2 regions of the Pararhizobium sp. A13 genome follow, and region 1 is predicted to be linked to the other one. Evidence: predicted binding sites of a transcription regulator. Region 1 holds the regulator's gene; the other holds the start of a gene.
What was found. The regulator LexA, encoded in region 1, represses DNA repair genes until DNA is damaged. The targets are predictions, from matches to a motif close to TGTTCNNNNTGTGTTCNG.
Positions count from the first base shown of each region.

Region 2: the regulator LexA is predicted to act here: its motif matches at 4,683-4,700, upstream of WI754_RS24070 (ATP-dependent helicase).

Region 1 covers NZ_CP149510.1:3,175,423-3,182,851, reverse strand. The annotation lists tRNA gene WI754_RS15735 (tRNA-Asn) at 151-225, opposite strand; gene WI754_RS15730 (hypothetical protein) at 418-693, shown strand; gene WI754_RS15725 (hypothetical protein) at 741-893, opposite strand; gene lexA (transcriptional repressor LexA) at 1,123-1,839, shown strand; tRNA gene WI754_RS15715 (tRNA-Cys) at 2,197-2,270, shown strand; gene WI754_RS15710 (hypothetical protein) at 3,218-3,427, shown strand; gene WI754_RS15705 (hypothetical protein) at 3,438-3,617, opposite strand; gene WI754_RS15700 (hypothetical protein) at 3,904-4,167, shown strand; gene WI754_RS15695 (DUF3102 domain-containing protein) at 4,197-4,358, opposite strand; gene WI754_RS15690 (hypothetical protein) at 4,625-4,840, shown strand; gene WI754_RS15685 (hypothetical protein) at 5,017-5,235, opposite strand; gene WI754_RS15680 (hypothetical protein) at 5,588-5,737, shown strand; tRNA gene WI754_RS15675 (tRNA-Ser) at 6,269-6,358, opposite strand; gene WI754_RS15670 (hypothetical protein) at 6,650-6,859, shown strand; gene WI754_RS15665 (septal ring lytic transglycosylase RlpA family protein) at 7,128-7,429, shown strand, end outside.
Region 2 covers NZ_CP149511.1:535,285-542,713, reverse strand. The annotation lists gene WI754_RS24110 (NAD(P)/FAD-dependent oxidoreductase) at 1-515, shown strand, start outside; gene WI754_RS24105 (alpha/beta fold hydrolase) at 526-1,371, shown strand; partial or broken gene WI754_RS24100 (IS630 family transposase) at 1,373-1,538, shown strand; gene WI754_RS24095 (transposase) at 1,724-1,987, shown strand; gene WI754_RS24090 (hypothetical protein) at 2,010-2,285, shown strand; gene WI754_RS24085 (LuxR family transcriptional regulator) at 2,344-3,093, shown strand; gene WI754_RS24080 (acyl-homoserine-lactone synthase) at 3,168-3,881, shown strand; gene WI754_RS24075 (hypothetical protein) at 3,893-4,213, shown strand; gene WI754_RS24070 (ATP-dependent helicase) at 4,802-6,868, shown strand; gene WI754_RS24065 (GNAT family N-acetyltransferase) at 7,262-7,429, opposite strand, start outside.

The DNA.
Region 1 (7,429 bases):
CGCTGCAATGCGCGCGAAACAGTACCGAGAGTATAGGCGACAATGCAGTTGTGAACAGGGTCGAGGCGATTAAGCAGGCTGGCCGGTCTCGCATCATTGAAAAATATGCAACGAAAAAGGGCTGCACCATTAAGTGCAGCCCTTTGAAACTGGCTCCCCGGGCCGGATTCGAACCGGCGACCTGTCGATTAACAGTCGAATGCTCTACCGCTGAGCTACCAGGGATCATCTGCGCGCTGCAGAAGTGAGGCTGCTAATACAAATGCTTTTCCGATTTGCCAAGCAGTTTTTCAAAAAAAGTGCACAATCTTGTCTGACTGTGGAGAACTCCCCATCTGGGGAGAGCGGCGCACTTGAAGAGCCGCAATGCAAATTCGCTCCGTGGTGCTCGCCATCGGACGTGTAGCAGGTGAGTTTATGGCAGAACCGCAGAAAACGAAAAAATTCGGTATCGATGCGCGCGCGCATGAACTCATTCTCGGGTCGTGGCGCCTGCGCCTGCCTCAATCGCGGGCCTTGCGCATTGCACTTGGTGCCGTGCTGCTCTTTGGCGGTATCCTGGGCTTCCTCCCGGTTTTGGGCTTCTGGATGGTGCCCTTAGGCCTGATCGTGCTGTCGCATGACCTCGCCTTCGTCCGGCGCCAGCGCCGCAGACTTTCCGTCTGGTGGGCGCGCAAGCGGCAGACGTCGTAACCCGGCGCCAATCTGCAAAGGCCTCACCGGGGCTGGAGGGGCTGCAATCAAGTCGTGGCGGATAAGGCTTTCACGGCATCCTTGGCCGCCGGAATGATTTCCTGAACCTGCGTCGCGGCATCATTGTCGGTGCTTTCGCCGAACATCTCGACGCCGCCCCAGGCAATGAGGGCAAGCACGAGGCTGCCGATCAGAACCATCAATACCGGTCGGCCCAGCAATCCCTGCCGCGCCTCGACACCGCTGAGCGGAAAACGGCCGGACGGTTGCGAATGTTCCGCGGCGGCGTGATGAATGCCGGCTTTCGGCGGGACAAGCCCAATAAAATCGCGCTTTGAAAAAGTTCAACGAATTTTAGGGACTTGCGGAACACATATGGAACATATAGTGTTCGTTCTTGATTTGTTTCTCGATCCGGAGTGATCTTTCATGCTGACCCGCAAGCAACAGGAACTGCTTCTGTTCATTCACGAAAGAATGAAGGAATCGGGTGTGCCGCCGTCCTTCGATGAGATGAAGGATGCACTGGACCTCGCTTCCAAATCCGGCATTCACCGGCTGATCACGGCGCTCGAGGAGCGCGGCTTCATCCGGCGTCTGCCCAACCGGGCGCGCGCGCTTGAAGTGATCAAGCTGCCGGAGGCCTATTCCATGAGCCTCCAGCCCAAGCGTGGTTTTTCGCCGAGCGTTATCCAGGGCAGCCGCGGCGCTCCGCCGGCGCCAGCCACCGCCAAGGCCGTACCGGCCAGCAATGAGAACAGTTCCGTTTCTATCCCGGTCATGGGGCGAATCGCGGCCGGTGTGCCGATCTCGGCGATCCAGAACAATACGCACGATATTTCCGTGCCGCTCGAGATGGTCGGGAGCGGCGAACATTATGCGCTGGAAGTGCGCGGCGATTCGATGATCGAGGCCGGCATTCTCGATGGCGACACCGTCATCATCCGCAATACCAACAGCGCCAGCCCGGGAGAGATTGTCGTCGCCTTGGTGGACGATGAGGAGGCGACGCTGAAGCGGTTTCGCCGCAAGGGTGCATCGATTGCGCTCGAAGCTGCCAACCCTGCCTACGAAACCCGGATTTTCGGCCCCGACCGAGTCAAGATACAAGGCAAACTGGTCGGTCTGATCCGACGTTACCATTAAGCGGCAAGCCGAATCCGGACGCCAGCGGACGCAGACGGCTGATTTTCTTTGAAAATTGACGGGAGCGGGGGCTTGGCAATGATCCGGCGCGTCGGCACATCCGCTAAAGCGCATCGCGTCAAAACGGATTCATGCGCTGCGCTTTAGGTCTTTGTTTTTATGCATGTGGTTGTCCCAAAACCGCGGCACACTTTTGGACGACATGCATTAGGCGCGGCATTTCCTGAGGAACCGAAGCGGCAATGGATGGGAGACTGGATTCTCCCATGAGAAAAAACTGGAATTCGATCATGGCGTCTTGCACTGGAACGGAAATCGGTCTAAACGCCCGTCACGATTAAGTGATGATCGTTACGAGGCCTCGTGGCGGAGTGGTGACGCAGAGGACTGCAAATCCTTGTACCCCGGTTCAATTCCGGGCGAGGCCTCCAAAATTTTCCACAATGAAATTAAAGCCTTATGGGCGATTCTGGACAATTGACTTGATGCCAGCATGTCGCATCATGTTGCAATCCAGTTCCCTTGATTTCCAACGGTTTCCGGCTACCCTCGGCTAGTTCACGCGACATGAAATGCAACATGTTGCGACCATGAGGGCCCCCTCAAAATGATCGTTGTGAAGGATTTTCGAAAGACGGGATTGCCCCATGGAAACATCAAAACATGGAGCTTGGTGTTCGACGCCGCCACCGGGGAACTTAAAGTACGGATATCAAGCACTTCCCAAGTGGGGCCGACGCGATTTGAAGAGCAGCCTCTTTCAGCCTTTTTAGCGCACACCGGAAACTCCGGTGAAAGGCGCGCACTGCGGGCGTTGCTAAGTAGGATCAGCAGTTCTATCGCTGGGATTTAGCCGGCCAACATGAACACAGCCGCCCAGAATAGGCAGGACAGTTCACCTGCGACCAAAAATCCAATGATGGGATCGTTCATGAAATCCTCCTCAGGCAACCTCCATTGCCATGAGGAAACCTTAAAGTACGGCAGACGCCTGCGCTACCCCTGATTTTAACCCGCAGCAAACCGGCCCTCAAAACGGGCAGGGAGATAACCCATGACCTTCACCGCCCCCTGTAGCCGTCGGGGCACGCGTCGGAAAGGGCGCGTCTCCGCCGAACCCGTCATTTCTGTTCCTCCCAATACCTTTTCTAGAGGTCGGAGCCTGGGCTTCAGCGAATCGGCTCCTACCGTCGCGCTGTGATTGGTGCACTCGCCAATGCGGCCATGCCCAGTCGGAGTTTTTCAACAGTATCGGCGCGAAGCAGCGCCACGATTAGAGGGTCGTGGGGTCAGTGATTTGCCGATCGCTACCTCTTGCGAACCCGAAAAGCACTCCCAATATTTTGTCAGTCACTTGGTTTCGCTGAGGAGTGGAAGCATGTTCGACTTTTTCCTTGATCCCGTGGACATCGACGTTTTGAAGCGCGCGCTCGATGCCCGTTGCCAAAAACTCAGTATTCGCCCGGAAAGTTTGGAAGCGGAGATGATCGCAAGTCAGCTCATTGAACTGTTCCAGAGCGGAGTGACGGACCAAGAGGAACTCGTCACGCGCCCGATCGCGATGGAGCTATTCCATCGGGAAAGATAGCGGAGCGACGTCAGGGTGATTGGGCTCCGTCTTTCCAACCCAGTGTCTTACAGTAGGCCTCGCCTGCCGCAATCCCGGCTCTTCGATCGAGGAACGGACCCGGTAAAGTGGTGAGTTCGTCACGGAAGCCAACGAGAACCGATTTCGTGATCACGTCGAACAGGACAGTAATATCGACTTCGTATGCCATCGTCGCCTCCCGCAATCTGTTCGCATCATAGCACACGGAATCGCCAGTCTGCTCGGTGCGCTCGCTGTAATGGCGACAGGTGACCTACCCCGTTTGGCGGGCGTCTGCGTGTTTTGTGTGCGATCTACATCTAAAGGCTGAGCGCAATCGACGGCAGCCAAGGAATTAGATCCCACAGGCGTAAGTATCGGCTTTCCTTTTCTCGAAACGGGGCGCATCCTGCAGGCCGTCAACGGGCACAATTGGGGCAACTGCAAACCTTGCACACGCGAAGGAGTGACTGGCGATGCCTCCGGATTCTGCACCACATGAATATTTTTGGATCGCATTGTATTTCTCGCCTAATCAGGATTTCGTTGGCTACGAAGGCGAACGAATGATCGGCAGAGTGACGCTAGAGGGACGACTGGAAACCGAAGGATCGTGGAGGTGGTCAAATGTCGGTGGGCCACAGTTTGACGTCCAACAAGGTTATGCGGAGTCCAAGGAGCTTGCCGTTACGGCAGTCGAAAATCGTGATCAAGAAATGATGGATGGCCGTGTCATGTGACGAGCGATCCGCAGCCCACAGACGCGCATTCAACCGCCGACTGGGACCGCTGTGTCTGCGTCCTTCGCCGCTCGCATGAACCGCTGCGCGGCCGTATAGCTGATGCCGCTCTTCTCCTTCACCCATGGCATGAAATGCCCTTGAGGCAGCTTCGCCTTGATGGCGAGGAGTTCCCGGCCGAGCTCGATCATTCTCGCCTCCGAAAGCCGCTCATAGGTGCGAGGCAGGCCTGGGCGGGATGGTGTAGCCGGCTGATCGGGCCGCGAGCCATTCGAGGGCGATACGAGTCTCCAATAGGCTTGCCTGGTCTCCTCCTGCTTTTCAGGGGAGAGTTTCTTGAACTGCGCAATGGTCATACCCAAGGCCGAAGGCGACGTAGTCTCCCTAGCTGATGCCATCGCTGGCACTGCTCTCATTCAAGCGTGGCTGTCGTCACTGACTGCAACATGAACGCGACATGAAAGCAGAAAAGCCTTTTGAAACAATTGCAGGTGAAAGCCTGCAAATCCTTGTACCCCGGTTCAATTCCGGGCGAGGCCTCCAAAATTTTCCACAATATTCGCAATTGGATAGGGTCGCCGCTTCAACCATGTCGGCAACCTTGTTTCATTGCGGACATGGGCATGATGTTCTCACTGACCAGCAGCCGATGACGCACTTTTCGATGCGTTGAAGAGAACAATTCCGACGTTCGCGATAATTGGCAGAGGTGCGTTTTATATGCGCCGCAAGGCAACGCACAACCACCGGCGACGAAGCAATCCGGCTGGAGATAAGCCACGCCATTCGCAAAGCCCAATCAATGGCGACGAAGCGAGGGAGAGTTTGCGTGCGGAATGCAGCTGGTGGTCAATGGTAGTAGAAGCATTCACAATCGGCCTTGCAATCATCCGGCGCATTCCAGACGCGGGCTGCCAGTTTCTTCGCCGCACCGGTCTCATCCAGCCTCAGGCCCAACAGTGACACGGCCGCCAGTTTTGGATTGACCGCGTCGATCTCGATCGTCGAGCCGACTTGATGGACGCCCTGTTTTGGCGTCCAGGTGAAAAACTGCACGCTGTAATGCATGGCGTTCTCCTTCACCGCGGATAAGTGGAATCCCAGTCCAAAGACTGCACTGGCGATCCGTTGGCAAACAGAAAGGGGTCGCAACAACCGGTGTGGTTTGCCTCGATCCGGAACCTAGCACAGTTTGGCGATCGAGTGAATCGTTATCGCACGAATCCCGCCAGAAAGTGCCGCTCCAGCTTTCAGGACGCGCGCTGCCCGACCACTCCCGGCGCGCGGGGTTGGTTCCCGCGGTAACAGCGCCGTATTGTCCAATCCGAGATACTGTGTTCACCAAACGTCGTCTTCTAAAACTGAACGACTGGCGCGATATTGTCTTCAGAAAATCCTGCCGGATTTGAGGATGCCTGTGATGAAAAAGAAAGAACCGCTGTTTCGTATCGGGGATTTCGCCATATGGTCTGCCATCTTGGCGAGCGTGGTCGGCTACCAGCTTTGGACGCATACCAATACACCGGCCCTGACAACGGTCATCGCAACCATCGACAAAGTCGCCGGCTGAGTGGCAATTCTTCTTATCGATCCCGCCGCCTCGAAAGGGTGGTGGCTTTTTTTGGTTTCTTAGCACCTCGTGCTATAAACCGCCCATGACACACGCTTTCACCCATCTCCGACACATACTCGGGCGGCATCGGGCCGCACCGATTTCGTTCGGAGACTCAAATGCATCACAAGAGAAAACGTCCGCGAATTGCGGCATGCGGACTCTGTAAACCTCATAAAACAAACGGGGCTTGTCCTCGCCATCGCGATATGCGCGGCGGCGATCGTCGGCGTTATCTGTCGGGAAGCGATCAGTTCCGTTGTGAAGGTCTTACAGCGCCCAGCCGCGATAAATAGTTTGAAAACGGCGCCCCGGAGGGCGCCGTGCATTCCATTACTTTACATGAGGCGCAAGAGCATCATAAGAGCGGATACCATACCGACACCGACATCATACAAGATTTTGATTGAGCGTAGCGGCTTAGCCTAACACAACCGTTATAAAGTCTTCGTCAAAAATAACAAAAATATCAATTAAATCAATGTGACGTGGCGGAAGAGGTGGGATTCGAACCCACGGTACGGTTTCCCGCACGCCGGTTTTCAAGACCGGTTCCTTAAACCACTCGGACACTCTTCCTTGCGACGGGGTGCTGGAAACGTTGCGCGTGCGGCAGGGTGGTGGTTTTGACCTGCGAGCGCGTGAGCAACAACCTCGTCGTGGCTCGCTTTATAGCCTGCAGATGAGGAACGTCAACCGCCTCGGCACACCATCAGCGCATCCATCGCAAATCGAAGAAACGGCGGGGTTTCAGGAGGCGACAAAGCCAGACCTGACACGCGTCGGAACAAAACCGGCAATTTCCTCGTTTTTCTGATCGCATAGCCGAGTTGCGACGGCGATGGCACCCAAGGTCCTTCGATGTTTTGCTTGCTGACGGCCGTTTCGCCGGCGGGCGCGGCGCTGGAAACGCCGGATGTCTATGCGGCGCAGGTTGTCGGCGCGGGCTTGACCGGCGCCGAAGAGACTGAGCGAGAGGCCTGCGTCCCACCGGATCCGCAATATATTCCCGCCTTTGTTCGCAATGCCAATGGAACGATTATCGGCATCAAGTACACCATCATCGAATATATGTGTTGAAACTGCTCTTCTGGCGTCCAACGGTTGTTTTCCAACCTCGAACGGCATCGTATAGATCGCTTTTGTTGCGTGGTCGACGGGGAAATATTAACCATTCATAAACCATAATATCAATTGTTCCATTCTGGCACGGTTAACCATTCGCAATTTCGCCACGTTGTTGTCATGATTAATCGACTGTTACGTTTCGTGACGCCGGTTCTTTCGCGTGGGGGCATGCGCGAGAGGGTACCGAGGTCGGCTTTTACGAATTGCGATTGTGGGACACATGACATCCAATCAGACTGCGGCTCTTCTCGTCCAGGGACTGCGTGTTGCCGCCATCCCGATGCTTTGCGTCGCGCTGACGGCGTGCGGAACGACAGGCAGCGTCAAGAAAAACAAGACACGCAGCAAGGAGTATTTTGCCGAGTCGATCTATGGCGTGAAGGCCAGCCCGCGTGTTGCCGATGGCAAGAACATCCCGAAGGGCGGCGGCCGCTATCAGGTCGGCAAGCCCTATCAGGTCAAAGGCAAGTGGTACCAGCCGAAAGAGGATTTCGGCTACAACAAGACCGGCATGTCCTCCTG
Region 2 (7,429 bases), on a different replicon from region 1:
TCGTGCCCTGCCCCTATTGTGATGGCTTTGAAGTCGCCGGCCAGCATTGGGGCCTCGTCTGGTCCGGCCCGCCGTCGCACAATTATGTCAGGCTTTACCACGATTGGACCGACACGTTGACGGTCTTCGCCGATGGTCACGACATTGCACCCGATATCCGGGCCGATCTGGCGCGCCGCAACATACCTGTCGTTGATGGCCGGATCACCGAAATCGCCCGTCACGGGGGCCATAATGCCACCGTCAAGCTCGATACCGCCCCCAATGTCGCAGTCGATATTTTGTTCGCGCATCCGCGCAACAAGCCGTCCGCAAGCCTGCATGAATCACTGGGACTCGCCACGGTCGATACGCCCCTCGGCATCGCCCTCAAGGTCGACGAGCGCCGCGAAACCAGCACGCCCGGCATCTACGCCGCAGGCGACCTCGCCAACCCAGCCATGGCCTCGGTCACCACGGCAACATCGCACGGCGCGACGGCGGGTATCTCCGCCCAGCAGTCGATGCTGGTTTGAGAAGACACACATGGAGTTCGAACACGTCACTTTCGACCTACCACACGGCACCTTTCACGCGCTGCAGGGTGGTGATCCTGATGGTCAACCGACGATCGTCTTGCACGGCTTCCCGGACCATCCGCCGACCGCGAAGCCCTTCCTTGCCGAGCTCGGCCGCCGTGGACGTCACGTCGTTGCACCCTGGCTTCGCGGTTACGCGCCGTCCCCGACCGCGGGGCCGTTCGACTTCGCAGCCCTCACCAGCGACGTGCTCGCGCTGATCGACCGCTGGTCTCCGGCGCGACCCGTGGAGTTGATTGGCCACGACTGGGGCGCCCTGATCACATACGATGCCTGCGTCACAGCGCCGGAGCGGATCGAACGCGCGGTCACGCTCGCAATCCCTCACCCACTCACGTTCATGAGCCGGCTGACGCACCCCGCTCAGCTACGCCGGAGCTGGTACATGGGGCTCTTTCAACTGCCTGGAAGCGGCTGGGTGGCCACCGCCCGCGATCTCGCCCTCATCGACCGCCTCTGGCGTCAGTGGTCGCCCGGCTTCTCGCTCGATCCTGCTCTCCAGGCGGAGCTACACGAGCACCTGCGGGCGAGCATGCCCGCGCCTCTAAAGTACTACCGGGCGATGCTGCGACCCGGCATGCTTGGGGCGACGCGCCGCCTGTCTCAGCCGATCGCGGTGCCCCTGTTGCAGCTTCACGGTGCCAACGACGGCTGCATCCTCCCCGCGCAGGTCGACGACCGACATCGGTTCGCGGCCCGGCACGCGATGGAAGTCGTCCCCGACGTCGGTCACTTCCTACACATAGAGGCCCCCGAGGCGATCGCGGAACGGATTGCGGCATGGGCCGGGTAAGCCCGTCGAAAATCTGGCTCTTCATGCGCGAGAACTGGCTGTCGAATCGCATCTTCAAATCCTACGACAATATCGTCGACCATTGCTGCGATGCCTGGCGCAAACTCGAAACCCAGCCTTGGCGCATCATGTCCATCGAGCGCAGAGACTGGGCAAATGGGTTCTGATCAATGAGGATGCGTATAATTCATTGTTTCAGCGAACTTTGCGTGTCTGGCAGGCGCGACGCGGTGCGCTGTTCATTTGGATGGTGGTTGGCGGAATCCCCGCACAGTGAGAGGCAACGGTGACTGATTGCATGGTCCGCTTCCGACGCTCGAGAGACTGCGGCTGCGCCCCAAAGCCGCCCTTCATGCCGACGAGCATTTTCAGCTACAACGATCTCGAGGACCTGCAGGAACTGAAACGGGTGAACCACAGCAAGGAGTACGAGACCGAGGATGGGATCAACACTGTCGAAAGCTTCTTTTCGCGCATCCAGCGGGCCTACATCGGCATCCATGATCGCTTTTCGGTGAAGCACTTCGACAGGTACGCAGCAGAAATAGCGGAAATATGCATGATCCATGAAACAATGGGGTCATCTCATTTGTACCTCAATCTCACGATCCTTTAGGGAAAACGAGGGATGCGAAAACATGCTGCAGGAAATCCCAATAGTCTGGAAATCTATCCGGAACGATGCGTACGCCGCCATGCTCGGAGAACACCAACTGGCCTACGTTCTACGTCACGAGAACGAAGCGGTGTGGCGTTGGGTCATCTCGGACTGCAATGGGCTGGAGTGCTATGAATTTCGCTCGGCTCGAAGTCTCGCCGATGCCAAAGCGGCGGTCAAAGACAGTGTTCATCAATGGTTTCGCGCTGCAGGTTTGCTTCACCTGGATTCGGTCCCGGAACGGCAAGATGTATAGTCAACGATTGACGACTTGATGTATCATCTCGCAGGGAAATGAACGGTGCGAGGGGAGCATGGTCACCGACACGGAAAAGTTGGCTACTGCCAACGCGATGTTTGATTTTTTGACAGAAACCAAGGGCGCGAAAACAAAGACGGATATTCTCCAACCACTGGAAAAGGCTGCCCACATCTTCGGCTTTGACTGCTTCGCTATATCGGGGATTCCGCTACCCCACGAACGCATTGACCCCTACTTCATGCTGAATGCCTGGCCGGACGAATGGTTCGAACGTTACGTGAAGAGGAATTATGTTCACGTAGATCCGGTTATTTATCGCACCAAGATGCAGGATGATGCATTTGTCTGGTCGGAAGCTCTAAAGGGGCGGAAACTGAACCGCGAAGCTCGGCGCGTCATGAACGAGGCCACTGAGTTCAAGATGAACGATGGCTACAGCGTACCCCTTCACTCGGCCGGCGGCTTCCAAGCTATAGTGACGTTTGGCGCGGAAAAAGTCGACATCTCGCAGGAGGCCAGAGGCGCGCTCCACATCATCTCTATATACGCGCACAATGGGTTAAAGGCCCTGCTCACCGATGAAGCCACCTCACGACATCTTACCTCCTTGAACATTACACCGAGGGAGCGCGAGGTCCTTCAATGGTGCGCGGCTGGAAAAACGTCCTCCGAGATTGCGGACATCATGGGCCGCTCCCCGCGTACGATCCAAAATGAAATCGGGAATGCGCAGAAGAAGCTGAATGTTGTGAACACAGCACAGATGGTGGCAGAGAGCTTCAGACTCGGAATTTTGCGCTAAAACTAGGTAAATTTACTCATTTAAACATATTCTGAAATACTGCAGCATTCCCCTGAAAACATTGGGGGAATGAAATGCTGAAAGTGTTCTTCGGCGACTCCATCGCTCGACATTGGGATACCATGGAGAATATCTGGCGCTTTCGACATCTGCAGTTTGTCGAGCGGTTTGGGTGGGAGGAGATAAGGCGCGCCGATGGTCGTGAGGTAGACCAGTTCGACACTGATCAAGCAATCCATCTCGCCCTCTTTTCGGGGCCAAAGGTGGTCGGGTATTCACGGCTCCTGCCAACGACTGCGCCTCACCTGCTTTCTGACGTCTACCCACATCTCATGGGCGGCCGCCCCTGGCGACGCGAACATGCAGTTTATGAATGGACCCGGTGTGTCGCGACCCAGGGGGAAATCCGGCTGAACGGAGTCCTGGCTTCACACATTCTGATGACAGGTGTGATGGAGTTTTGCCTCACCGCCGGCATTGAGGCACTGATCGTTGAAACGCATCCAAAACTGGTCAATCTGCTCGTCACCACCGGTTGGGATGTGACCATTCTCAATCAACCATCGGTTCTGGAAGAGAAATTGGTAGTCCCTATCGAGGCGAGGCCGTCAGCGGCAGGCCTGATACTGCATCAGCGCATTTACTCGATGCATGGCAGCACTCTCGCCATTGCATTGGACACGCCAAATCCAGTCAGGCCCGATGAAAATTTGAAAAGACTGCCATTCCTTGCTCGAGGTGAGGCACGGGCAATTGATGGTCATCCCACAAACAAGGCATTCGGCTGAAGGAGGAAATTATGGGCCAGATTCAGAAAGTGCATGCCACCGATAGGACTGGATACATCAGCGACTATGTCGCCAACATCATGAATGATTTGGAGGCGACGATCCAGGTCATCACAGACCGCAAACCCACCCCAAAGGCGGCCGAATTGCTGTACCTCATCGGCATGGTCAAGCTCGCGGCTTATGACGCCCAGGGAATAACTCCACTGCCGGACTTCAAGATCGGCGCGACCGCGCTCACGCCGCGCCTAAGTTCAGAACTCGACGACTGTACCGTCCTTGTCTGTTTCCCTTGGAACTGGGCATACGACGCTGTTGAAGGCGAAAGCTGACCGGCCGTAGAAATAGCACGTCAAGCGTCGCGCCCGATGCGCGCGTCGCTTGAGATCCGTCCCCCCGTTCAGACCATTAGGTCACCCGCCTGCAGCGCCACCGCGTCATCGATGTGATCCGGAGAACCTCACAGGACTGCCTAAGCGAAGGTAGCGTGGATGGCGTCTACCCTCCATTGCCATCTGGTTTCGGCGCGGCGACCGCGTCACGTCGTGGAAACGCGAAGGGCGCTCGACCCTTTCGGGGAGAGCCCTTCGTAAACCCGGACAGCGTTGCACGCGCGACCGTAGTGCTGCAGCAAGGCGTCAAGACGGGTGATGGCCCTTAGATGTGCTGCGACGTGGATGTGGTTACCCTGTGGGCGAAGTACCTGGTTCCGAGAGGAGAGGTCTTTAATAACTAGGATCGAGGCATCGAACAGCCGTCGAAAGTGCGGCTCACGTCTTTTCAAAGGTAGTGATAGGTGCTAGTTCTTCCTTTGTTCTTACTGACGGAGGGACGAGGTCGCGGACGCTGATAGAGGGCTTTCCCCGGTAATCGCTTCGCTTCTGTACGGCGAGAACCGACAGCACATTGGGGGGCAAGGCTTGGTCGCGACCTACCTGGAAAAACTGAATAATCAGCAGCGCAGTGCTGTCATGCACGGGGTGACGCATGTCGGTAGCCACGTCGCGTCCCCTCTCCTGATCATTGCGGGTGCCGGTTCGGGAAAGACCAATACGCTGGCACACCGCGTGGCTCACCTTATCGTCAATGGTGCCGATCCTCGTCGCATCTTGCTGATGACGTTCTCTCGTCGCGCGGCCGCCGAGATGTCGAGAAGGGTCGAGCGCATCTGTCGCCAGGTTCTGGGAGCGAACGCCGCAGTCATGACCGATGCGCTTGCCTGGGCCGGGACGTTCCATGGAATCGGAGCGCGTCTTCTTCGGATCTACGCCGAGCAGATCGGACTCAATGTCGACTTCACCATCCACGACCGCGAAGACTCGGCCGACCTGATGAATCTGTCCCGCCACGAGCTGGGTCTTTCCAAAACAGACAGCCGCTTTCCGACCAAGGGCACATGCCTCTCCATCTACTCTCGCACGGTAAACTCTGAGGCTCCACTCAAAGAGGTGCTTCGCAAGCACTACCCTTGGGTCGCCGGATGGGAAGAGCATTTGAAGCGGCTCTTTGCGGCTTATGTGGACGCCAAACAGGCGCAGAGCGTCTTGGACTACGACGACCTTCTTCTCTACTGGGCACAGATAGTCAGAGACCCCGAGCTCGCCGAGGACATCGGCGACCGCTTCGACCACGTGCTGGTGGATGAATATCAGGACACCAATCGCCTGCAGTCCTCGGTCCTGTTGGCCTTGAAGCCGGGCGGCCGCGGCCTGACCGTCGTCGGTGACGATGCGCAGTCCATCTATTCGTTCCGTGCAGCCACTGTTCGAAACATCCTCGATTTCCCGAAGGAGTTCAGTCCCGCCGCGGAGGTCATCACCCTCGATCGAAACTATCGTTCGACCCAGCCGATCCTTGCTGCCGCCAATGGCGTTATCGACCTGGCGCGCGAGCGCTTCACCAAGAACCTCTGGACCGACAGACAGTCGGCGGAGCGGCCGAAGCTGTTGACAGTCAAGGATGAGAACGACCAGGCGAACTACATCGTCGAACAAGTGCTGGAGAACCGCGAAGCCGGCATGACGCTCAAGCAGCAGGCTGTCCTCTTCCGCGCCTCGAGCCATAGCGGCCCGCTGGAAGTGGAACTGACGCGCCGAAACATCCCATTCGTCAAATTCGGTGGCCTCAAGTTCCTGGACAGCGCCCATGTAAAAGACATGCTAGCAATTCTGAGGTTCGCTCAAAACCCGCGCGACCGCGTCGCCGGCTTTCGGCTGCTACAGTTTCTACCCGGCGTCGGACCCCAGACGGCTGCCAGGATTCTCGATGCGATTGCCACAGACCCCGAGCCTTTGATGGCGCTTCTGGAAATTCCAGCTCCGCCACGCGCTGGTGACGATTGGCAGTCTTTGGCGAAGCTTCTTGTGGGTCTAGGAAAAGCCAATGCCGGCTGGCCCGCCGAAATCACTCAGGCGCGCGAGTGGTACGAACCCCACTTTGACCGAATCCATGAGGATGCCGAGACACGAAAGGCGGACCTGCTTCAGCTTGAGCAAATTGCGGCGGGATATCCGAGCCGGGAGCGTTTCCTCACCGAGTTGACCTTGGATCCGCCGGACGCCACGAGTGATCAGGCAGGCGTGCCGCTCCTCGATGAGGACTATCTCATTCTTTCCACTATCCATTCCGCCAAAGGGCAGGAATGGCGGTCCGTTTTTATGCTGAACGTCGTCGACGGGTGCATCCCCTCTGATCTCGGAACCGGCACCACGGATGACATCGAGGAAGAGCGCCGGCTGCTCTACGTCGGCATGACGCGGGCGAAAGACAGCCTGACGCTGGTCACGCCCCAACGGTTCTTCACGGGCGGCCAGAACGCGCAGGGTGACCGCCACGTGTATGCGTCGCGAACCCGCTTCATTCCAGCGACACTTCTTCAGTTCTTCGAAACGGCAACGTGGCCCGTTGTGAACGCCGCCGCCGCCGAACGGAGTGCCCGACAGATCCGTATCGATGTCGCCGCAAGGATGCGGACGATGTGGAAATAGTCCGATGGCGGGTGCCGCACGGATATCTCTGAAACACGGCGAGCCGCCTACGGATCCTTCAGAACTTCCCCGGCAGCGCAAGATGATATTGTTTTTGCTTGATTAATTTCAGTCGCGAAAACCTGAGCAATGGCGATCCTGACAAAAGAGGGATAGAAAACAGGACACCGTGGATGGGTGATCAGGCACCCCGCTCCTCCGTTGCTGCGTTCAAAACGCGCCGTTCGGATCTGGCGCATGGATTTGCGCACCGCATCGGATGCCCGGCTGGCATCCTCCGTCAAGTGCCAGCGGTCAGCGACTGTTGCCGTATCGAGGCACTGTCGCGAACGTGTGGATAGAGGCGCCATGCTGCCGCAATGTCCGCGCTTTCTCAAGCGACTGACGATGATATCAGGAATTCAGCGCACTGTTCAGATCATGCAGCCCGACCATCAGCATCATGGGGTCGGACGGCGAAGGCAGAAAACCGACCGCCTCGTAGAAGGCTCGCGCATCATCGGAAATCGCATGCACCAGCACGCCGCGGATACCGAGGATTTCAGCGGCATGGAGCAGACG